4 regions of the Bradyrhizobium sp. AC87j1 genome follow, and region 1 is predicted to be linked to each of the others. Evidence: riboswitches for the same ligand, from Rfam matches in the RefSeq annotation. Region 1 holds a riboswitch; each other region holds the start of a gene.

Region 1 (6,030 bases):
AGCCTCGATCTCCGGCTCGGCGAAGGATCGGGCGCGGCCATCGCGCTGCCGCTGGTTCGGCTCGCCTGTAGCCTTCACAACGGCATGGCGACGTTTGCGCAGGCCAATGTGCCTGACAGACCTAGCTGATCCGCTGATTGACCGAGACGACACGCCAGCCGGCCGCGAGGCGATCGATCCGGGTCAGCGACAGCGGATCAATCACGAAGCGCAGGGCGGCCTGTGGCGTGAGATCCAGCGCGATGCAGAGCGCAGCGCGGATGGTGCCGGAATGCACGACGAGCGTGGCCGATCCGGCTGCGATCCGCGACAGACCCAGCCGGACACGCGCGACCTGATCCGCAAAGCTCTCGCCGCCCGGCGGCCGTCCGGCAGCCGGATCGCTCCAGAACTGCGCATAGGCGTCGCCGCCGGTGGCATTGAGCTCGTCGTGCCGGCGGCCGGTCCAGTCGCCGAAATCCTGTTCGCGGAATTCACTGACCAAGTCCGGTTCGAGCCCCAATGCGCGCGCCGTCTCGACCGTGCGCCGCGACGGGCTGGCATAGCTGGCGGCATCCCGCGGCAGACGCCGCCGCAGAGCGTCCAATTGCACGCGATCGCTGAGATCGGCCGGCGCGTCGGTGGCATGGATGGTGCCTGTGACGCCCGCGACGGGCGCGTGTCGTATCAGCCAGAGGAAGGTCTCGCCTTCCATGCTCATCTCCAAGGAAGTTGGTCGTTGTGGCCATAACGCCGCAACTGGCACATTGACTCTGTTGTGATGGTAATCCTAGATGCTTGCGACGGTTTCCCCGAGAGGGGATGAAAAGGGAATACGGTGCGGGGACATTGTCCCCAACGCCGTGGCTGCCCCCGCAACTGTGAGCGGATAATCCTTCGTCATAAGCCACTGGGTCCTCGGTCCCGGGAAGGCGACGAAGTGGTAATGACCCGCGAGCCAGGAGACCTGCCGTCAGCCGCGGTCACACGCGAAGATGTCGGTCGGGGAGTACAGACATTCGGCTTCATCGGACGGCTGAAGAGCCAAAAGGTGAGACCTCGTTCGCTGTGACGTGCCACTGACGTCATACCGAGGTCCGAAAAACCGTGTCTTCCATCCGTATCGTACGACCGCGAAAATTCCTGCTCGCCTCCGCGGCACTCACATCCTTTGCCGCTCTCGATCTGCCCGCTGCGCTGGCGCAGCAGGCCCGTGAACCCCTGCCGCCGGTCGAAGTATCGCCGGCTCTATCCCGCAAGCAGGCCAAACCTGCCGGCCGGGAGGCGCAGAGCACGCGCCGCGCAGCAGCGCGCAGGCCGGCGGCCGCAGCAGCGATGCCGAAGCCCGTCGTGCCGGCTGCGGCACCTCCGACGCCGCTCAACAGCAATGCCGTCGCCGAAAGCGCCTCGCGGCTCGGCCTGACGGTGCGCGAGACGCCCGCGACCGTCGAGGTGATCTCCGCCGAGACCATTCGCGAGCAGGGCTATCGCACCGTGTCCGACGTGGCGCAGGGCGCGGTCGGTGTCACCGCCGGCGACAATCCGGCCGAGCCTTCCGCCTTCTCGATGCGCGGCTTCACCAACAGCCAGATCAACACGCTCTACAACGGCATCAAGATCGGCCCGCAGAACATGACCTCACGGATCATGGACACCGCCAATCTGGAGGCCGTCGAATTCCTGAAGGGCCCGGCATCGCTGATCTCGGGCGAGGGCGCCGCCGGCGGCGCGATCAATTTTGTGACCAAGCAGCCGCACACGGGACCGATCCGGAACGAAGCTGATTTCTCCTGGGATTCGCTGAATTCGTTTCGCGCGCATTACGGCTCGGGCGGCAGCACCAACGTCCAAGGCCTCGACTACCGCTTCGACGTCAGCCGCTCCGCGCTCAACGGCTTTGCCGACGACACCAACACCAAGATGCTCGACGTGTCGGGCCAGCTCAACTATCGCATCTCCGACAGTCTCAAGATCTGGGGCGCAATCGAGTATCGCGAAGACCGCTCGAAGGCCTATTGGGGCGCGCCGTTGGTGCCGATCGCCTTCAGCGGCTCGCATGCGACGACGGGGATCGTCTCCGGCAATTACTTCAACAGGACCGACCTGGGCGCGGTCACGATCGACGACCGCACCTTCAACACCAATTACAACGTTCTCGACAATCGCAACGTCGCGCAGGAGGTGTGGCTGCGCGGCGGTTTCGAGCTGAAGCTGGCGCCGGGCCTGACGCTGAAGAGTCAGGCCTATGGTTACGGCGCGGAGCGCACCTGGTTCAACAACGAGATCGAGGCGTTCGATTCCACCAACAACCAGGTGTATCGCGAGCGCTTCTATGTCGCGCACAGCCAGCGCCTCGTCGGCAACATCACCGATTTGATCTGGGACGCTGATATCGCAGGCTTCGATAACCGCCTGGTCACGACGCTTTCGTCGAGCTATCTCGACTTCGTCAGGCCGGGCGCGGCCAACTTCCCGAACGATTATGTTTCGCTGGTCGATCCCGACCGCGGCTTCTACGGTCTGCTCACGACCAAGCAGCAGACCGCGCGGATCGACAACGAGGCGCTGTCGTTCGAGGACCGGCTGAAGCTGACGCGGACCTTCGCGCTGATCGGCGGCCTGCGCGTCGAGCACATCGGGCTGGATCGCAACTCGACGGATACCGCCGGCCTGATGAACGCGGGCTTCCCGTTCACGAAAGACTGGGCGCCGGTGACGGGCCGCATCGGCTATACCTGGGAGGCCGTGCCCGGCCTGACCTTCTTCAGCCAGTACGCCACCGGCGCCGACGTCTCCGCGAACACCAGCTTCCTGTTGTTGCCGACCCAGCCGCTCGACCTCACGACCTCGCGGACCTACGAGACCGGCGTCAAGCATCTGTTCTGGGACAACAGGGCGGAGTGGTCGTTCTCGGCCTACGACATCGTGCGCAAAAACGTCTATGCCGCGGCCGGCGGCATGGCGCTCAACATCGCCGGACGACAGGAATCCAAGGGTGTCGAGCTTGCCGCCTCGGTCCGTCCGATCGATCCGCTGCGCCTGTGGGGCAACATCGCCTATGTCGATGCCCGCTATGCCGACTACAATTTCGTCGGCGGCTCGTTCTCCGGCAATACGCCGCCGAACGTGCCGCGCATCGTGGCGAATGCCGGCGCGTCGTACCGGTTCTTCACGCCCTGGCCGGTAGAGCTCGGCATCACCGGCCGCCATGTCGGCGATCGCTACAACACCGATGCCAATGTCGTGACGATGAAGGCGTATACCGTCGCCGACGTCTACGCGTTCGTCGACATCCCGAAGACGGTGTTCAATGCGGTCGACCAGGCCCGCCTGACCTTCCGCGTGCGCAACATCACCGATAAGCGCTATGCGGTCTGGGGCGATCCATTCTATCCCGACCAGATCCTCTTGGGCGCGCCGCGGACCTACGAGCTCTCCGCCGCGTTCAAATGGTAGGGCGCTGACCACATGATGAGCGCGATCGTCCTTACGCATCGCTGGCTCGGGATCGCGTTCTGCCTGCTGTTCGCGATGTGGTTCGCGACGGGGATCGTCATGCACTTCGTTCCGTTTCCGTCGCTGACGGAAGCGGAGCGGTTGGCCGGCCTTGCGCCAATGGATCGCGGAGCGGCGAGGATCCCGGTTGCGCAGGCGGTCGCTGCCAGTGGGGTCACCGACGCCGTGCGCGTCCGGCTGATCCAGCGGAGCGATGCAGCGGTCTACATCGTGTCGGGACCAGCGCATTCGCGCGCGGTCCGCGCCTCCGACGGAGGGGATGCGTCGGTCGCAATTGCCGATACCGCGCTTGCCATCGCGCGGGAGCACGGGCGCAATCGCGGGCTCGATGCCGCGCAGGCCGCGGTCGTTGCGCGTTCGGACCATGATCAGTGGAGCGTGCCGAACGGCTTCGATCGCCACCGGCCGCTGTTTCGTGTGACCCTCGGCGATGCTGCCGGGACGGAAGTCTATGTCTCCTCGACCACCGGCGAGGTCATCCTGGACACGAGGCGGCGCGAGCGGGGCTGGAATTGGGCTGGCAGTGTGCTGCACTGGATTTATCCGACGGTCCTGAGAAGCAACTGGTCGCTGTGGGATCGTGTCGTCTGGACACTGTCATTGCTGGCCCTGATCGCGGCGATGCTTGGTGCGGTGCTCGGGATCGCGCGGGTGCAGCTGCGAGGGCGCCGGATGTCCTCGCCCTATCGTGGCTGGCACGCGTTGCACCACGTCATTGGCCTCACGGCAACAATGTTCGTGCTGACGTGGAGTCTGAGCGGCTGGCTCTCCATGGATCACGGCCGGCTGTTCTCGCGGGGGCAATTGACCTCGGCCGAAGCCGGCGTGATGAACGCGTTGCCTGATTGGGCGGCTGCCTCATGGCTCGATCGGCGGCCGATATCGCCCTCGGCCCGGGAGATCGAATGGTTTGCCTTCAACGGCAAAGTCTATCGCCGCGATCGGGTGAGCCTTGACCATCAGGTCTTGATCAAGGCAGGGGACGCGTCCCGCGACGGACCAACGGAATTTGTGGACGTGCATGAGATCCAGAGTCTGGCGGCGCGCCTTGCCGCCGGCTGCGGCGCGCCGTCCGTTCTTGCTGGCAACGACGACTACCCCGCGCAATCGGCTATCCCGGGTGCGCCCGCCTACCGCTCGCGCTGCGGCGACCTCTGGTTCGATATCGACGGTGCCGATGGCAGTGTGCTGCAAAGGCTGGATTCGTCGCGGCGGGCCTATCGCTGGTTCTACAGCGCGCTCCACACGCTCGATTTTCCGGTCCTGCTGGCGCATCCGCGTCTGCGCGATGTCCTGATCGTCGGACTCTGTGCGTTGGGACTGGCGTTCTCCGTCACCGGGATCGCGATTGGCTGGCGGCGCCTGCGGTCCTGACTAATGGCCGTCGGTCACATCGGCTCCTCTCTAATCCAGACCGGCCTTGCCCGGTGCCCAATAGGCTTTTGCCCTGATCCGCGATGACGCGACGCCGGCGGCCTTCAAGGCGCGGCCGATGCGCTGGATCGAGGATGCCTTGCCGGTCAGGACGAACTGTGCGCCGTTTGCGGCAAGGCGGAGCAACTCGGATTCGGCGGTTGCAAGATGGGTATCATCGGCGCTGCGTGCGATTAGCCTGGCCTGGCCGAGGCCGATGGAGTCCAGCACCAATCTCGACTCTGCGATATCAGTGGCTTCGAACAGATGCAGTGCGCCGCCAGCCCGCAGGCTGTCGCGCAACGCCGCCGCAAGGCCGAACGAGGTTTCATCGCCGAACAGAACGATGGGCGCTCCGAGGTCGGCAAGGTCGAACGAGCGGCGTGGACCAAACAACTGGCAGGTGTCATCTTCGCGCAGACCTCTGGCCCAGCGGCTGCCGGGGCCTTCGCCGTGTGCAAAGGCGAGCAGCCGCGTTCTGCCGTTGCGAGCGTCCCACGACATCGGCGTATAGGTGCGCGCGCTCAGGCCCGAGCCCATCGCGACCTGGATCTTCTCGCCGGCCGTCCAGGCGACGTTCTCGAGCGCTTCGCCTTCGAGCTCGACGAGCCGGAAACGCGCCGAGAGCGTCCTGACGCCTGCAACGTGTGCAGGACGCATCAGCCATCGCAGCAACATCCGTGTGAGCCGTCCCTGCGGTGCCCGCGATGGCTCGGACGTTTGTGGCTCGTGAGCGGGCTCGTTCAAGTTTGGCTCCATCACAGGGTTCACCTCCGTGCCGATCATCTGGTCTTGATCGTGAATTCGTTGCCACGTCCCGGCTCGAACGGCAGCGATAGTGAGAGGTAACTGTTCTCGGGATCGCGCACGTAGTCGATATAACCCGAGGCTTCTTCGAGCGCGTTCTCGCCGACGATGAGCGCGCCGCGCTTCAGGTGCGGCTCCAGCAGCCTGAGAATAGGAAGATAGAGAGTGAAAGCGCCATCGAGCATCACCATGTCGATCTCGGCGCCAAGGCCGGAGCTGAGCGTTTCGCGCGCATCGCCGTGCCTGAACTCGACGAGGTCGGCGAGCCCCGCGGCGGCGACGTTCGCCCGTGCCCGCTCGATCTTGCCGGGTTCG
Region 2 (6,030 bases), on a different contig from region 1:
GAGCTGACCAACCGCTACATCCCGGCCTATGGACATCTGGCGCGTGCCAACATTCGCTCGCTGGAGCGGTCGGTGGCGCTGCGGCGAATGGTGATGATGAAAATGCAGGCGCCGTCGGAGGAGGAAGCCTACGCGGCGCGCTTGCGAGAGTTTGAGGAGGCCGATCGCAAGATCGACGACGAGGCGGAGGCCGCACGCACGCTCATCAACGCGATCATCGACGATTCCAGAACGCCGTCCGACAATGCCGGGCTGGCGCGGATCGAGACGCGCATCGAAACCGCGCTCACCGAACTTCGGCAGGCAATGAATGAGGATCATGCCAAGCTGCTCAAGCAGGTCGATGACAAGCAGATGACCGAGGTGCGTGGCACGCTGGAGCATCTCGATACACTGCGCGATCAGTTCAATCAGAGGATCGACACCATCCGCGCGGACATGTTGAAGCAGGTCTTTGCCTCGACAAGGACAGTGATCGGCCGTCAGCATCAGGCGATCGTCATCTCCGCCATTGTGACTGTGCTCGCGGCGATCGTCGGCTTTGCCTTCGCGCTCCTGGTGTCCAGCGGTATCACGCGCCCGGTGCGGCTACTGCTCGCCGGCACCCGCGAGGTCGAGGCCGGCCGCTTCGACAAGACCATCACCGTATCCACGCAGGACGAGATCGGCGAGCTCGCCGCGGCCTTCAACCGCATGACCGAGCAGCTCAGGCACAACGAGCGCATCCGCGAGACCTTTGGCCGCTACATCGATCCCAAGGTGGTGCAGGGGCTGATCGACCGGCCCGAAGTCGCGATCGACGGCGAGCGCCGGGTCATGACCATCATGTTCTGCGACATGAGCGGCTTCACCTCGATGAGCGAGGGCATGACCCCGCGCGGCCTCGTCAGGGTGATGAACCACTATTTCACGGTGATGTCCGGACCGATCAGGGGCAATCGCGGCATCATCGACAAATATATCGGCGACGCCATCATGTCCTATTGGGGCCCGCCCTTCATCGAGGAGGACGAGCAGGCGCTCCTGGCCGGCATCGCCGCAACCGAGATGGTCGACCAGGTGCCCGCGCTGCAGAAGCAGCTGCCCGACCTGCTCGGCATCCGCGCCATGCCGGCGCCGTGTGACCTGCGGATCGGCATCGCCACCGGCGAGGTCCTGACCGGCAGCATCGGCTCCGAGCTGATGATGAGCTTCACCGTGATGGGCGACGCCGTGAACCTGGCCTCGCGGCTGGAGGCCGTCAACAAGGTCTACGGCACCCGCATCCTGATCTCGCAGGCAACTGCTGATGCGATCGGAGCGCGGCTCGAGCTGCGCGAGGTCGATCGTCTGGCGGTCGCCGGCCAGAGCGCGCCGCAGCCGATCTTCGAGGTGATGGCGCGGGCGGGCGCACTCACCGGCGCGCAGGACAGCCTGCGCACGCATTATGCCGAAGCGCTCGCCGCCTATCGGGCCCGCCGCTTCGACGAGGCGCGCGCCGCTTTCAACGCCGCGCTCGAAGCCGTCCCCGGCGACGGTCCCTCGCGTACGATGCTCGGCCGCATCGCGCAATTCGAGGCCAAGCCGCCGGAGGAGGGGTGGGACGGTGCCTGGCGCCAGGAGCAGAAATAGCCGTTTTTGTTGCGCCAGCCCGCCCTGTCCGGAAAAAACGTTTCTACTCGATAACGATGTTCGCCGTGACCTATTTCCCGGGCTTAGGTTGGATGTCCTTGAGGCGTTTGACGGGGACACGCCGATGACGGAACTTCAGGACAGGCTGGAACGGTTCGAGACGCTCACCGCCGAATGCGAGCTGATCGCCAAGCTCGCCACCGACAGCACCAAGCGCGAGTTCTATCTGAAACTCTCGGAACAGTACCGTCAGCTGGCGGTGGACATGCGGCAGGCGATCGCGACCAAGGCTGCTGCCTGACGCCGGCTGCAATCCGTTCTTAAGGTTTGGCGCGCATCCTTGACCTCGCGAGCGATCGCTCGTGGTGGAAAGGCCGGGGTTAGCTGCAATGCAGCGCACCTCGCGAGTGTCATTTGCCATGCTTGACAGGGCAATCACATGCGCCTCGTTGCCGTGATCATATTCGCGCTCATGACGGCGGCCTGCGACCAGGAGCAGGATATCACCGGCTCGACGCCGACCTGCCCGATGCGGAACTACAGCTACAATCCCCGCGATATGAACCAGTGCGTCAGTGCCTGCAAATCATGCGATCGCGGCACCACGGTCACCTGCACCACCTCCTGCACCCTCAGGGGCGCGCGCTGAGGCCACCGCTTTCTCGCAGCGCACCCAGTGGCGGTGCTGGGACACCGGAACGATTCACTTGGGTTAATCATTGAAGCAAGTGGGCAGGACGTGGAGTCCGATGGAAATGGGTATGCTCGATCCCGGTCGATTTCTGGTGTCGTGCTCGCATTGTGATGCCTGGCCGATGGCGGCCAATGTGAAGCGGTCGAGCTGGTCGGCGTCTCCGCACGAGGTGCGCTTTGTCTGCACGCGCTGTCGCCGCGAGGAGACCGCCATCGTCTCGGCCTCCGGCGAATTGACCCCGATCAAGCGCGTCGATGTTCCGCCGCGCGACGTCGCTGTCGCCTGGGCCCAGGCGCAACGGGTGCGAGGGCGGACCTGAGCGCCCGGCATGCACCGGTCGATTGACTCCCGGGGCCAACGGCTCGTAAATGATCGGCGACGGTTCTCCTCACGGAGATCAAAAGGGAATGTGGTGCGGGATTGTCCCAACGCAGGGATTTGTCTCAACGCCACGGCTGCCCCCGCAACTGTAAGCGGTGAATCTTTCGTCTCATGCCACTGGGAATCTCGGTCCTGGGAAGGCGACGAAAGGTCACGACCCGCGAGCCAGGAGACCTGCCGTCAGCCGTGGTCACACGCGAAGATGTCGGTCGGGGAGTACAGACATTAGCTTCACCGGAGCAATCCATCGCTCTGCCGTGAAACCTCGTTCGCTGTGACGTGCCACTGACGTCATACCGAGGTTACAATTGTGTCCCGTCTTGTCCCTGCTGCCAGGCGCCTCAGCGCCGGCCTGCTCGCATCCGTTTCCCTCCATTCGCTCGATCTGTCCTCCGCCTTCGCCCGGCAGGCGCTTGCCGAGCAATTGCCGCCGATCGAGGTGACCAGGCCCGACGATCAGAACCGCACGCGCGCCAGGGCGATCGGTGACGGCGAGGCGACGCGGCAGCGGGTGAGGACGAATGTCGCGCCGGCAGGCAATGGCGCCGGCTCATCCGGCTCCGGCGGTGAGGCTGCCGCCGGCAGCGGCGGCGTCGTCGGGGCTGCCACGACCGTCATCACGGCCGCGGATATTGCGCATTCGCCGTCGCAGACGCTTGCCGAGATCATCGCGACGCAGACGCCGGGGGCCCAGATCACGACGCTCTATGGCGGTCAGATCGGCGCCAAGACCAGCGTGGACCTGCGTGGCTTCGGCGCCTTTGCCACCGCCAACACGCTGGTGCTGGTCAACGGACGGCGGTTGAACGACGTCGACATGGCGCAGGTGGACCTCTCCACCATCCCGCTCAATTCGATCGAACGCATCGAGATCACGCGGGGCAATTCCGGCGCGGTGCTCTACGGCGACAACGCGGTCGGCGGTGTGATCAACATCGTCACCAAAAATGGCGTTGGCGGACCGCCCGTGACCGCGCGCATCGAGGCTGGCTTCGGCTCGTTCAACACCAGGCTCGGCAACGTGTCGACCTCACTCAATTCGGGTCCGTGGTCGACCTCGTTCTACGGCAATACGGTCAGGACCGATGGCTATCGCGACAACAACCGCTATTCCCAGCAGAATGGCGTCGGCAATCTCAATTACACCACGCCCGGCCTGACCGCTTTTCTCACCGTCACTGGCGACAATCAGGAGCTGCGACTGCCGGGCGGCCGCACTGTCGATCCCTCCATCGGCCTCGACGAGCTCAGGGCCAACCGGCGAGGGACCAGCACGCCCTTCAACTACGCCAACCAGCAGGGTTTTGGCGCGACTGCGGGTTTCACCAAGACCCTGGTCAACGGCGTCGATCTCATCGTCGACGGCGGCGTGCGCGACAAGAAGCAGCAGAGTGCTTTCTTCTCCACCCCGACGCCGGTTCCGGCGTTCTTCACGTCGACCTATGTCGGTTCCCATCTGACGACATGGTCGATCACGCCGCGGCTCAGCGTGAAGAGCCTGCTGCTCGGCATGCCGTCGCAGCTCCTGACCGGCATCGACTATTACGATGCGAGCTTTGAGCAGAACCGCGGCGCCGGGCAGGGGCTCTCCCCATGGCACAATTACGACCTCAGGCAGCAGACGGTTGCGGGTTATTTCCAGCACACATTGGGAATCGCGCCCACGACGGACATCTCCTACGGCGCGCGTGTGCAGAACGTCAGGCTTGCGGCACGCGACAATTTCGACCCGGCAGCTCCGTTCAACGCCGACATCGGCGCGCTGCCGCTGACGAGCAACGAGACCCAATATGCGCTGCATCTCGGCGCCGAGCATCGCCTCAACGACCAGGTCTCGCTGTTCGGCCGCGTTGCGCGCGCGTTCCGCACGCCTGATGTCGACGAGCGCCTGTCCTCAGGGCCTTCGTTCGATCCCTTTACCTTCGCTGCGATCCCGCAAACGTTCCAGCTCAAGACCCAGACCTCGCAGGACATTGAGGGCGGTGTTCGCATCAAGGGCGGCGGGTTGCAGCTGCAGAGCAGTGTCTATCTGATGGATCTCACCAACGAGGTCCATTTCAATCCGGTCCTGTTCTACAACACCAATCTTGATCCGACCCGCCGCTACGGCTCTGAGACCAGTCTATCCTATCGCGTCAACGACGCCCTGCTGCTGCGCTCCGGCGTGGCCTATACAAGCGCGGTCTTCCGCGAAGGCATCTGGGCCGGCAACGACGTGCCGCTGGTCTCGCGCTACACGGCGAGTGCGGGCGTCACCTGGAACATCTGGCAGAATTACGTGGTGCTCGATGCCACCGCGCGCTTCTGGAGCGAGCGTCGCATGGACAACGACCAGGCGGGCACCCAGAAGCCGATCCCCGCCAACGGCACGATCGATCTCAAGCTCAGCGGCCAGGTTGAGCGCTACTTCTGGTCCCTCAGCGTCAACAACGTGCTGAACGCGCTCTACTACGACTATGCCATCGCGAGCACCTTCACGGACGGCCGCTTCAGCGCCTATCCGCTGCCCGGCCGCACCTATCTGCTCAAGGCCGGCGCAACGTTCTGATTTTCGTCAGGGCTGTCAGGTGCCCTCAAATGGATTAGCATTCGAAAGAGAAGGAGATTCACCCATGGCTCTCAGCATCCTGCCGTCTGGCGACGATCGCTTCCGGCTTCACCCGGTCGCGCCGCGCCTTGCGCCGATGTTCTGCTTTGCGCTGCTGACGGCGTCATGCGCGCTCGCAAGTTTTGCGTTCGCCTGCGCCACGCCGTTCGCGGCCTTCGCCGTCATTGCCGCGGCGATGCTGCCGCAGCGTCCGGCGTTGCTCGTCGTCACCGGTGCCTGGCTCGTCAACCAGACCATCGGTTTCGGCGTGCTGCATTATCCCGTTGACTCCAGCACGATTGCCTGGGGCTTCGTGATCGGCGCGGCTGCGCTTCTGGCGACCGCGGCCTCGTCGACGGTGCTCGGCCTGCTGCCGCAGGGCCGCAGGCCGCTGGCGCTGGCGATCACGCTCATCGCCGCCTACGGCATTTACGAGCTCGCGCTGCTCGCCGCGACGCCGTTCCTCGGCGGCGAGGGCGCCTTCACCGCCGCCATCGTGATGCGCATTGGACTGACCAGCGCGGTCTGGCTCGCCGCCCTCGTCGCGATCTGTGAGATCGTCCGTCTGATCGATCCGGCCGGACGCAAGCGAGCAATATCGGCCTGAGCGGCCGATCGTGGCCGTAGCCCGGATGGAGCGAAAGCGTAATCCGGGGCCGCTCGCCCGGCATCTCGCACCGTCCCGGATTGCGCGGAGCCTGTCATCGGGCGGCGCTCCGCGCCGACCCGTTGGCTCCATCCGGGCTACGCGATCGTG
Region 3 (6,030 bases), on a different contig from region 1:
CGGCCTCCCGGGCATCCTCGGCTACAAGGCGATCAACACGCTGGACTCCATGATCGGCCATCGCGACGAGCGGCACGAGGCCTTCGGCTGGGCGGCGGCGCGCATTGACGATGTCGCCAATTTCATTCCGGCGCGGCTGACCGGATTTTTGTTCGTGCTGTTAGCGCCGCGGCGATCGGAGGCGCTGTCGTGCATGACGCGCGACGCACGCCGTCACCGCTCGCCCAATGCCGGCTGGCCGGAGGCGGCCATGGCGGGGGCGCTTGGCGTCCGGCTCAGCGGCCCCCGCATCTATCAAGGCAGCGCGACCGACGAGCCCTGGCTCAACGAAGGCGCGCGCGATCCGCGCTCCGCTGATATCGCCGAGGCACTGACGGTCTACCGCCGCGCCATGCTGCTGCTCGTTGGCACCCTTGCGATTCTGGCTTTCGCGTGAAAGAACGGGACATGCGCGAGCACGGTGGAAATCTGGATCTGGCACAGCAGCGTTTTGGCGGACGCGCGGAGGACTGGATTGACCTGTCGACAGGGATCAACCGGCTGCCTTATCCCGTGGGCGAGATCGATCCGCACCATTGGAATGCGCTGCCCTCGCGATCCGACATCAACGCCCTGCATCAGGCGGCGCAGCATGCCTATCGCACCAGCGCACCGATCGTTGCGATGGGCGGCGCGCAGGCTGCCATTCAATTGCTACCGCAACTGGTACCAACCGGCCGCGCCCGCATCCTCGGACCGACCTACAATGAATACGCAGGAGTTTTGTCGGCCGCAGGCTGGGATGTCCAGGAGGTCGGGGAGCTCGACGCGCTGGCGGGCGCGGATCTCGCCATCGTCGTCAATCCCAACAATCCCGGCGGTCAGCATCATGCACCAAAGGATCTGCTCGCACTGCTGTCGCGCGTCGGCCGTCTCGTCATCGACGAGAGTTTTGTCGATGCCGTTCCGCAGCTGTCGCTTGCATCGGAAGCCGGTCGGCCGGGACTGCTGATCCTGCGCTCGTTCGGAAAGTTCTATGGCCTTGCCGGCCTGCGGCTCGGCTTCGTGATCGGCAATGCCGCCGACATTGGCAAGCTTGCGTCGATGTCGGGGCCATGGCCGGTTTCGGGAGCGGCGATCGCGATCGGCTCTCGCGCGTTGCGCGACGACGCCTGGGCCGAGGCCACGTCAGCGCGACTTGCCCGGGACTGTGTTCGCCTCGACGCCATTGCGCAAGCGCAGGGCTGGATGCTGCTTGGGGGGACGCCGCTTTTCCGTCTCTACGAGACGCCCGACTCGCTCGCCGCGCAAGACAGATTGGCACGAAGCCAGATCTGGTCGCGCGTCTTCGCGCAAAAGCCGACATGGCTTCGGCTCGGGCTTCCCGGCAGCGAAGCCGAATGGATGCGCCTTGCCGAGGTGCTAGCGCGCTAGCGCGAGCAGTCCTTCGACGTCGAGATGCTTTTCGATGTGGTCGGCCAGCGCCTCGAGCGCGCTTTCGACCCTGGCGTGGTAGGGCTCGTTGCCAGCGGGAATGTCGAGCTTTGCGAGGTACGCCTTGCGGAAATCATCCGACGTGAACAGGCCGTGCAGATAGCTGCCCTGCACGCGGCCATCGCGCGAGATCGCGCCTTCGGGCTCGCCGTTCAGTGTCGCAAACGGCCGCGTGCGGTCCGGCCCGTCAGTACGGCCGATGTGGATTTCGTAAGCCTCGATTGGCTGGTCCGTGTCGGCATGCACGGCCGCGACACGCGTCAGCGTCTTCTGCGGACTCATCACCGTGTCCACGTCCAGGAGCCCGAGGCCCGGCGTGTCGCCTGCGGAGCCTTCGATGCCGTCAGGGTCGGCGACGCTGCGCCCGAGCATCTGATAGCCGCCGCAGAGACCGAGAACATGGCCGCCCCTGCGGTGATGCGCGAGCAGATCGATGTCCCAGCCCTGCACGCGCAGGAAGGCGAGATCGCCGCGGGTGGATTTCGAGCCGGGGATGATGACGAGGCGGACATCGCCGGGGATGGCTTCGCCGGGGCGTACCATCACGAGATCGACGCTCGCTTCGAGCTTGAGCGGATCGAGATCGTCGAAATTAGCGATCCGCGACAGCGCCAGGCACGCGATCTTGCATTGGCCGGGCTTTCGCGCGTCGCTCAGGCCGAGCGCATCCTCGGCCGGCAGCTCGCCGGCGCGGGCGAACCAGGGCAGCACGCCAAGGCCGCGCCATGCGGTCTTTTGCTCGATCAGCTTGTAGCCATCGTCGAACAGCGTGGGGTCGCCGCGGAACTTGTTGATGACAAAGCCTCGGATCATCGCGGCATCGTCGGGGTCGATCACCGTCTTGATGCCGACCAGCTGGGCGATGACGCCGCCGCGGTCGATGTCGCCGACCAGCACGACCGGCACGTCGGCCTTGCGCGCAAAACCCATATTGGCGATGTCGGCCTTACGCAAATTCACCTCGGCCGGACTGCCCGCGCCTTCGACCAGAACGAGATCGGCGCGCGCCTTCAGCCGCTCAAAGCTCTCCAGCACTGCGCCCATCAGTGAGGGCTTCATGGCCGCGTAGTCGCGCGCACGCGCGGTCGCGATGCGCTTTCCGTGGACTATCACCTGCGCGCCGACATCGGTCTCGGGCTTGAGCAGCACGGGGTTCATGTCGGTGTGCGGCTCGACGCCGGCGGCGAGGGCCTGCAACGCCTGGGCACGGCCGATCTCGCCTCCGTCGATGGTGACGGCGGCATTGTTCGACATGTTCTGCGGCTTGAACGGGAGCACGCGCAGGCCGCGCCGCGTGAAGGCACGCGCGAGACCGGCGACGATGAGCGACTTGCCCACGTCCGAGCCGGCCCCCTGGATCATCAGCGCGCGTGCCATCGAACTCAGAACTCGACGCCGGCCTGTGCCTTGATGCCGGAGCGGAAGGGATGTTTCACCAGCGTCATCTCGGTGACGAGATCGGCGATCTCGATCAACTCGTCCTTGGCGTTGCGGCCGGTGAGCACGACATGCGTCATCGGTGGCTTCGAGGTGGTCAGAAACTCGACGACCTCGGCGATGTCGAGATAGTCGTAGCGCAGCGCGATGTTGATCTCGTCGAGCACGACCATGCGCAGGCTCTCATCGAGAATCAGCTCCTTGGCCTTCTCCCAGCCGGCGCGCGCGGCGGCGATGTCGCGGGCGCGGTCCTGCGTCTCCCAGGTAAAACCTTCGCCCATGGCGTGGAACTGGCAGAGGTCGCCGAAATGGCCGGTGAGCAGGCGTCGCTCGCCGGTATCCCAGGCGCCCTTGATGAACTGCACGACCGCACAGGGGAAGCCATGGGCGACGCAGCGGACGATCATGCCGAAGGCCGAGGAGGACTTGCCCTTGCCGGCGCCGGTGTGGACGATGATGAGGCCCTTTTCGCCGCTCTTGGTCGCCATGATCTTGTCGCGGGCGGCCTTCTTCTTCGCCATTTTCGTGGCGTGGCGAGCGTCGGTTTCCTCGGCCGTTTTTGTATCCGGTTCAGGCGTCATCGGTCCCGGTCCTTCGGCTTGACAAGTGGCGGCCACCGGCAAATGGTGGCCCAGCGTTGGTTCCTGTCCTATGACAGGCGAAGAGGGAATGCGATAGGGTCCGAATCGGCAAGATTTGGGTCCAAAATGCAGCCGCCCCCGCGACCGTGACCGGAGAGATGTCCGAAGCCACTGATTCCCGCGGGAATCGGGAAGGCGGGGATCGAAGGGGAAAACCCTGCTCCGCAAGCCGGGAGACCTGCCTGCGCGGACGAGTTTTGGACCGGCGGACGGGGTGTTCCGCGACGGGGAAAACGGGCCTTCTGAAGAATGGTCCGTGTGCCTCATCGCCTCCCGCTGTTATCTGGAAGAGGCGATGACCGTCACACTTCACGTCTGCATCACCTGCCGTGCCGGCGAGACGCCTGGCGAGGGCGAGGCGACGCCCGGCAAGCGCCTGCATGGTGCGATCCTCGACGCCGGCGTGCCCGAAGGCGTCAATGTGGTTCCCGTCGAATGCCTGTCGGCCTGCAATCAGGGTTGCTCGGTCGCGCTCAGCGCGCCCGGCCGGTGGTCTTACGTCTATGGCCGCCTGTCGGATGCGAATGCGCAGGATGTGGTCGCAGGCGCCGCGGCCTATGCGGCCGCGCCTGACGGCCTCGTGCCCTGGCGCAGCCGGCCGGAAATATTCCGCAAGCAGTCGCTTGCCCGCATTCCCCCCATTGCCGTCGTGCCGGAGGCCGCCGAATGAATTCGCTCGCAAAAGTCCCCGTGACGGTGGTCACCGGTTTTCTCGGCTCTGGCAAGACGACGCTGATCCAGCATCTGCTCAGCAATGCCGGCGGCAAGAAGCTCGCCGTGCTCGTCAACGAGTTCGGCAGTGAGGGCGTCGACGGCGAGATATTGAAATCCTGCGCCGACGCCAATTGCCCGGAGGAAAACATCGTCGAGCTCGCCAACGGCTGCATCTGCTGCACGGTTGCCGACGATTTCATTCCGACCATGGAAAAACTGCTGGCGCGGCCGGTGCGGCCCGATCACATCCTGATCGAGACCTCGGGCCTGGCGCTGCCGAAGCCGCTGCTGAAGGCATTCGACTGGCCGGAGATCCGTTCGCGCATCACCGTCGACGGCGTGATCGCGCTGGCGGATGCCGAGGCTGTCGCCGCTGGCCGCTTTGCACCGGATCCGATTGCAGTCGAAGCGCAGCGCGCCGCGGACGAGAATTTGGACCATGAGACGCCGCTGTCGGAAGTGTTCGAGGATCAGATCGCCTGCGCCGACATCGTGCTGCTGACCAAGGCCGACCTCGCTGGGGCGGCGGGACTTGAAGCGGCCAAGGCTGCCATCACCGCCGAGATGCCGCGCCGCGTGCCGATGCTCCCCGTGACCGACGGTGCGATCGATGCGCGCGTCATCCTCGGTCTTGGCGCTGCCGCCGAGAACGATCTCGCCGCGCGTCCCTCGCATCATGACGGCGAGGAAGAGCACGAGCACGATGATTTCGCCTCCGTCGTGATCGACCTTCCTGAAGTCGCCGACGTCGATGCGCTGGTCGCATCCGTCCAGAAGCTGGCGCGCGAGCAGAACGTGCTGCGCGCAAAAGGCTATATCGCGGTTGCGGGCAAGCCGATGCGCCTCTTGCTGCAGGCGGTCGGCCAGCGCGTGCGCCATCAGTTCGACAAGCCCTGGGGCGCAGGTCACAGGCGGTCGAAGCTCGTCGTGATCGGCGAGCACGGCGATATCGACGAGGCCGCCATCAAGGCAGGACTAGGTATCTGATGCACGTCGTCTTCCGCGAGAGCCGCGGTCTGGAGGAGACCGCGACGCCAAGGGATATCGGCCAGGACCCGGCCGATCTCGTGGTGCTCTCGTATTCGGATTCAGATCTCGCGGCGTTCGCAGCCGGCTGGCGGCGTGGTCGCGAGAGCCTGCCGACGCTGCGGCTCGCGAATCTCGCGGAATTGCGTCACCCGCTTTCGGTCGACACCTATATCGAGCGCACGCTGTCGCAGGCGCGTGGCATTCTGGTGCGGTTGATCGGCGGTGAGTCCTATTGGTCCTATGGACTTGCGGCGCTCCAGCAGCTCGCGAAGGACCGTGGCATTGTGGTCGCCGTGCTGCCGGCCGATGGCCGTGACGACACGCGGCTCGATGCATACTCGACCTTGCCTGTCTCGACGCTGCGCCGGCTCAAGGTGCTCTGCGACGCCGGCGGTCCGGTCGCGGCGCAGGCCGCGATTGCACAGCTCGCGCTAGCCTCGGGACTCTATGCCGGGCCAGTCATCGGCGAGACGGCCGTGCCCGAGATGGGGTTCTACGATCCCGCCCGCGGCGTCATTGCGGCGCCGGCGCAAGGCGAGGGCAGGCCGCGCGCTCTGGTAACGTTCTATCGTTCCTATCTCACCGCCGCGGACCCGGGCCCGGTCGATGCCTTGATCGCAGCGCTGCGCGAGCGCGGCTTTGATGCCTGCGGCGTGTTCGTCACCTCGCTGAAGGCTGCGGGCGTAGCGGATTGGTTGCGGGCGCAGCTCGCGCAAAATCCTCCGGCGGCGATCAT
Region 4 (6,030 bases), on a different contig from region 1:
TTCTGAAATTGGAGCAAGAAGCTGAGGCCGAACGGAGCTCGGTCGCGTTATCGTCCACGAAGGCCGGCAATCCCAGACACGGCGCCGAGAGGGGCCGTGTTGGCCGCTGCCGTTTTACAGCAGGAATTAGACCTCATGCTCATCCTGCCGAAATGAAAATGGGGGTGTTCGCGGGCACGTAGGCCGCCCTACCGCCAAAAATGGCTTCCGCGCACTATGATCGCTTCCTCGACCACTGGTGCAAACGCCATGGCCGAGCCTTTCTGAGCTCTGGTTCCGGCACGTTCCACAGTGTGACCGTCGCAGGTTTGGCAGCTGCGCAGTGACATCGCGCGAAGCGGATGTCTCTCATGTCCGCCGACCCGTAGGACGGACGATTGCGGCGCGCGGCTGCGGCGAAGCACTCCCACTCCTTCCCAGCCCGGCACGCTCTGAATGATCCGCGAGGCACTGCTCGCCCGGGTACGTTTAGCACGAACGGCAAGGCGCTGGACGTCCGGTCTAACTCTGCGCCGAGCCGAGTCGTGTCGGATCCGAGATCGCCAACTGGCCTATGTTGAGGGCAGGACCACGCTCACGGCTGTAGAGCAACCTATCGGCACCGTGCCATCTTCAAGCTCGTGACATCCTCCACGTGGTCCGCTCATAGACTCTCAAACAAAGGCCCAAGCCGAAACCCGACTATCGGGTGGAACCGGTCGGCCAAGGACTGCCGTAAGCAGGGTTCAAATCAATAGCAACCGCTCATGCATTGTCCACGCTGCGAGATCCTTGGAGCCAGGTTATTCGTATCGTCGCGCTGATGGAGCATAAGGTTTCCAGGCAGGAAAGCGCGCCGAATTTGCGGCTCGTGCCCTGCGGTGACCGCCCGGCATCACCGCCTCCCTCGGCTCTGTCGTAATCGTTGCCGACGTGCTCTTGAGCGACAAACCTTGGTGTATATTTATACGCTTCAGGCTATACGGTCGCATACCACTGCATAATTGAGCTACGCTGAGCTTGTGCTTCAACTGGGCTCAGATTTTCGGTGAATGTCCTTGCCGTGATCGAACCGGCGGTTGTCCTCTCTTCCGCCGATGGAAGTCCGCGCGATGCGTCAGCGTCGCTCCTCCCAGACTTTCGCCCGGCCCGCTAAGCGGGGCCGGGTTTTTTTTGTGTTCCCAAGAATCCATCGATTATGGAGAGCGCAAATGACCGCAAGAGGATCAGCTTAGTCGAGAAGAGACCCAAGCCCGGATCAACGGCCTCGCGGATCGAATGCAGCGCGCAGTTGGCGGGCGGCAGCGACCATGTTCGCTAGCGCCGGCCGAACCTCCTCCCATTTGCGCGTCTTAAGGCCGCAGTCCGGATTGACCCAGAGCTGCGAATCCTGCAGCCGGGTCCGAGCCAACGCCATCAGCTCCTTCATTTCGCCCGCCTTGGGAACGCGTGGAGAGTGGATGTCGTACACGCCCGGCCCGATCTGATTTGGATATTCGTAGTTCCTGAACGCGTCGAGTAGTTCCATTTTCGACCGCGACGTCTCGATCGAGATGACATCTGCGTCCATTGCAGCGATCGCACCGATGATGTCGTTGAACTCCGAGTAGCACATATGTGTATGAATTTGCGTTTGATCAGCGACGCCGGATGAACAGATGCGGAAGCAATCCACGGCCCAGTCGAGATAGGCGGTCCACTCCGATCGACGCAACGGCAATCCTTCGCGAAGTGCAGCTTCGTCGATCTGGATCATGGTCGCACCAGCATTCTCGAGATCGCGGACTTCGTCTCGGATCGCGAGCGCAATCTGGCGGCAGACCTCGCTTCTGGGAATATCATCGCGAACAAAGGACCAGTTCAAGATCGTCACCGGTCCGGTCAACATCGCCTTCATCGGCTTCCTCGTTAGTGATTGCGCGTAGCGCCACCAGCCTACGGTGATAGGCTTCGACCGCACTACATCGCCAAACAGGATCGGTGGCCTGACGTAGCGCGATCCGTAGGACTGCACCCATCCATTCCTGGTAAATGCGAAGCCGACGAGTTGCTCACCGAAGTACTGCACCATGTCATTGCGTTCGAACTCGCCGTGCACGAGGACATCGAGACCGATGTCCTCCTGCCAGCGTACGGCGCGCGCCGTCTCCTCCTTGAGGAACCTGTCGTATTGCTCGTCGCTCATAGCGCCTCGGGCATGCGCCGCACGGGCATTCCGGACCTCTTTGGTCTGCGGAAACGATCCGATCGTCGTGGTAGGAAAAGCCGGTAGTCCGAAACGATTGCTTTGGATCTCGGCACGACGGGCAAATGGGCTCGCGCGCCGACGCATGGTCTGGTCGATCGCTTTCATCCGGACAGCGACATTGGCATCATGGATTTTCGGCGAAGTCCGGCGGACAGTCGCGGCACAGTCCGACTCGGCAAGAGCTAGCGCAACATTCTGGTCGCCTGTGAGTGCCCGCGCCAGGATCGCGAGCTCTCGCATCTTCTGGACCGCGAAAGCAAGCCAGCTCTTGACGTCGGAAGCGAGCCCGGTTTCGAGTTCAACATCGACCGGCACATGAAGCAGCGAGCAGGATGGGGCAATCTGTACACGATCCTTGCCGAGCTTCGCAATGGCGGGTTCGAGCCGCTGGCGCAGCGACGACAAATTCGACCGCCATACATTCCGGCCGTCGACGACACCGAGCGACATGACGAGATCACTTCGGCCGCCAGCGATGATCTGGTCCAACAACTGTGGCGCTCGAACCAGATCGAGGTGCAGTCCGGCGACTGGCAGGCTCAAGGCGGTGTCCAGATTGTCCCCGAGATCGCCGAAATAGCTGGCGACTAAGATCTTGATGGCTGGCCCCTCCTTGGCGAGCCGGTCATAGGCATGTCGCAAAGATTGTCGCGCCCTCTCATCCAGATTAAGAACCAGGCAGGGCTCGTCGAACTGAACCCAATTTGCCCCACGTTTGGCCAATTCCTGCAGAACCTCGATATAGGCCGGTATCAGTTCATCCAGTAGTGAGAGTGGCTGGAACGCAGGATCGGGACTCTTGCCGAGTTTTAGGAATGTGACCGGCCCGATCAGGACAGGGCGGGTCTGAAAGCCAAGGGCCTTGGCTTCCTCATACTCCTCGATCGGCTTGCGAGAGCATAGCCTGAAAGTCTGTCCCCTGTGAAACTCGGGGACCATGTAGTGATAGTTGGTGTCGAACCACTTGGTCATCTCCTGCGCGGGTGCGCCAAATCCGCGCGGTCCGTGACCGCAACTCGCATCCTGATCGTCGCATTGTGATCCGCGGGCCATGGCGAAGTACGTCTTGAGCGAAACGGATTCGGCTTTCGAGGCGTAGATCTCCGGGATGGCGCCAACCATGACACTTGTGTCGAGCACCTGGTCATACAGCGAGAAATCGTTCGATGGAATGACCGTGACGCCGATAGATTTCTGACGAGCCCAGTTCGCGGCACGCAGGCCAGCTGCATCCTCGAGCAACTGCTGTTCGCTGCTTTTTCCGGCCCAGTAACTTTCGAGAGCGAGTTTGAGCTCGCGCCTTGGACCGATGCGTGGCGTTCCGAGGGTGGCAACCGGAAGGGAGAGAAGAGTCATAGCGTGAACCCCATGTTGGGGGCAAAGGCCATGGCGGACGCAGGCAGGGGAAGTCGCGCGGTGCGACGGCTGCTTGGCGCACCACCGGGACACCCCGCCCGTGGACGAATACATTGTCGGGGCAGGTCTCCTGGCTCGCGGGTCATCGCTTCTGTCCGGCCTTCCCGAAGCCGCGCAGGCTTCAGTGACGTCGTTGGACAGCGGCTTGCCGCTCACAGTTGCGGGGGCAGCGCCGGCATTGTCACCGGCTTCCCTCTTAGCTCCGGATCAAATGGAAACCGGAGAACCTCGACGGCTTGGATTATCGGCAAGAGAAGTCTTCCGTCAACCTCTCAGATTATGTCTCAAGCTGATGCTGCGACATCTGCTACGCGAATCACCGTGCATCACGTTGAGATGATGTAGAAGCGCTTTCAATCGGCGATATCGGAATGATCATCGGAGCTGCCCGCGGGCCGCACGCCAGATTGGTGGAAGGGACAAATGCGGGCTTGCGCGGTCGGGACTGCCACCTCGAGCAGAACGCATCTCCGGCTTCCCAGCGGTTCTTGAGGACGTCCACCATCCAGTCACCTTCTCGGCCAACAGGATCCGTGTTGAATACGCCCCAGCTGGCAAGGCCAGCAACATACCCCGCCAGCACGTTGATTTGCAGTTCAGCAAGACTCCAAATGCTCGGCGGTGAAGATCGGCTTCGCGTCGTTGGCCGTCAAACGCACCATGGCCCATTGGCCGCAAATGCCCAAACGCATGGCAGAGATCGAAACGCACATTCTGGCAACGATACCGGACCAAACCGTCGCGTGACGAGGATGCATAAACCGCGCTGGATAGCGCTGAAAGGAAACATCGAGACCTGCCAGTCGGAAAGTCGACAAAGAGGACACAAAAGCGGTGTGAAATACCGTCCATCACCTGGCACGAAGAATGCAAGACTTCGGCATGCCCAGTCTCCTCCTGCTGGGCATGTCCGGCACAGCAGATTGAAGCTGTCGCCGGCAGCGAAGTTAGCGGCGCGTGACATAGAGGGGAGCGCCTGCTCGCACGGGACACCATCGGTCTCCCCGTCGCGTCGCCGCTAACTTCTTGCGCTCGCGCATAACAGGTTAAAGGTTGCCCCGCTTTAGAATGACGTGTGGATGAAAGCAGATAGGCTGACAGTTATGAGGAAAATGTCTGGAAGACGCGCGTTATGGTTTTGTCTCGGTCAATCCCTGATCTGCCTGGCCGGGTTGGCTGCGACGAGCAACAGTGTTCGCGCCAACGAGAGCCCCCTTATCGAAAGATTCAAGTCAACGTGGCGAGCGCAAGACGGCGAGACAATAGAACAAATTATCTCCAATGTCTCGAAGGTGGCGCAGTTCGTCCCTCGAATGTGGGGCGTCGCTGAACTTGACGAAAATGACCATGTTTTCGTTTCGTGGACCAGGCACCGCGATGATACATCAGACGAACAATACGTTATCACCTGGAAGATCGCGCTCGACGGCACGATTCAACTTGCGTCGACCTATGCCAAACCGATGGAATTGGGCTGGCGCGCCCTGGCGCTCTCGTTGATCGCCAGTGAAGTCAAGGATGGCGAAAGGGACGCAAATTTTGGCTTTCTGCATGATCCGAGCAACTTCAACTTTGTGACGACCATGCAAGGCCGGCTCGGCGATCTTCTGAGGCAGGGCCGCTGCACTATCGTTGAACCTGTTGGAGTGGACTACTTGCCGAAGCAGAATGACAAGCCGACCGAGAAAGGTGATCTGTGGCGCGTTTTGCTTTTAGTGAACTGTAATATCCCAGGGCCCCGTTTTTTTACATACAACGGGGTCATCACTTTCGAGAAGAGCGAAGGGCAAGATTGGGAGCCGCAATCCTCCTTTGCCAAGCGTATCGCGGCCTTTCCTCCTGGCTCCTGGTTCGCTCGCATGGAGCCAATGGAACAGGAAGAGTTAGAGGGGAGCGAAGGCCCTCGGTAAAATGGTCGCGCAGAGCAAGATCGCGCCGTAGCTCCTTTACGGCCGAACGTCTGAGGAACTACAGACATATTAGCTCTAGTTTACGCCTTCAGCAGTCGCGAGCCTTTCCTGCAGCTTTCAGCCCGTCAGGAAAAAGTCGGGCAGCACGATTACCTCCGATTCCTTCTGCGAGTAGCCGAGCTCAGCGGCGCGTGCCAGCTGGCGAGATTTGGCCCCCGGCGCGCCCGACGCGGTGGGAGGACACCAATCCACGAGGGAACCAGCTCCTCCATGCCACTCTTCAAGGGACCGGGCCTGAAGATGCCCGGGCTCAAGCCCGATCCGGCGTGCGCCGCCCATCGCGCGACTGACTGGCATCCGAAAGAGCGTAAGCATGCCGATGCCGAGGCGGCACGCGGGATCGAGTGCTGCGACGAAACGCGTTATGACGGTAATCGGGCAGTGTTAGTGGGCCGGCAATGCCCTCTGAGCACCGGC

The links. Region 1 has a riboswitch for cobalamin ahead of CV770_RS42365 (TonB-dependent receptor). Riboswitches for the same ligand answer to the same signal wherever they lie in the genome.
Region 2: another riboswitch for cobalamin. It lies ahead of CV770_RS05425 (TonB-dependent receptor); the one in region 1 lies ahead of CV770_RS42365 (TonB-dependent receptor).
Region 3: another riboswitch for cobalamin. It lies ahead of CV770_RS16275 (DUF1636 family protein); the one in region 1 lies ahead of CV770_RS42365 (TonB-dependent receptor).
Region 4: another riboswitch for cobalamin. It lies ahead of metE (5-methyltetrahydropteroyltriglutamate--homocysteine S-methyltransferase); the one in region 1 lies ahead of CV770_RS42365 (TonB-dependent receptor).

Annotation. Positions count from the first base shown of each region.
Region 1 is NZ_PTFE01000001.1:7,902-13,931, forward strand. Features, by position in the region: gene cobT (nicotinate-nucleotide--dimethylbenzimidazole phosphoribosyltransferase) at 1-129, shown strand, start outside; gene CV770_RS00055 (histidine phosphatase family protein) at 122-694, opposite strand; cobalamin riboswitch at 767-968, shown strand; gene CV770_RS42365 (TonB-dependent receptor) at 1,087-3,435, shown strand; gene CV770_RS00070 (PepSY domain-containing protein) at 3,448-4,869, shown strand; gene CV770_RS00075 (siderophore-interacting protein) at 4,900-5,568, opposite strand; gene CV770_RS00080 (O-methyltransferase) at 5,691-6,030, opposite strand, start outside.
Region 2 is NZ_PTFE01000005.1:138,185-144,214, forward strand. Features, by position in the region: gene CV770_RS05410 (adenylate/guanylate cyclase domain-containing protein) at 1-1,611, shown strand, start outside; gene CV770_RS42465 (hypothetical protein) at 1,736-1,912, shown strand; gene CV770_RS05415 (hypothetical protein) at 2,051-2,260, shown strand; gene CV770_RS05420 (hypothetical protein) at 2,361-2,624, shown strand; cobalamin riboswitch at 2,668-2,882, shown strand; gene CV770_RS05425 (TonB-dependent receptor) at 2,997-5,234, shown strand; gene CV770_RS05430 (hypothetical protein) at 5,299-5,880, shown strand.
Region 3 is NZ_PTFE01000027.1:5,596-11,625, reverse strand. Features, by position in the region: gene cbiB (adenosylcobinamide-phosphate synthase CbiB) at 1-436, shown strand, start outside; gene cobD (threonine-phosphate decarboxylase CobD) at 448-1,413, shown strand; gene CV770_RS16285 (cobyric acid synthase) at 1,402-2,850, opposite strand; gene cobO (cob(I)yrinic acid a,c-diamide adenosyltransferase) at 2,856-3,491, opposite strand; cobalamin riboswitch at 3,532-3,751, shown strand; gene CV770_RS16275 (DUF1636 family protein) at 3,847-4,221, shown strand; gene cobW (cobalamin biosynthesis protein CobW) at 4,218-5,252, shown strand; gene cobN (cobaltochelatase subunit CobN) at 5,252-6,030, shown strand, end outside.
Region 4 is NZ_PTFE01000042.1:12,864-18,893, reverse strand. Features, by position in the region: gene CV770_RS43380 (hypothetical protein) at 1-182, shown strand, start outside; gene metE (5-methyltetrahydropteroyltriglutamate--homocysteine S-methyltransferase) at 1,238-3,583, opposite strand; cobalamin riboswitch at 3,687-3,889, opposite strand; gene CV770_RS21540 (nodulate formation efficiency C protein) at 4,756-5,553, shown strand.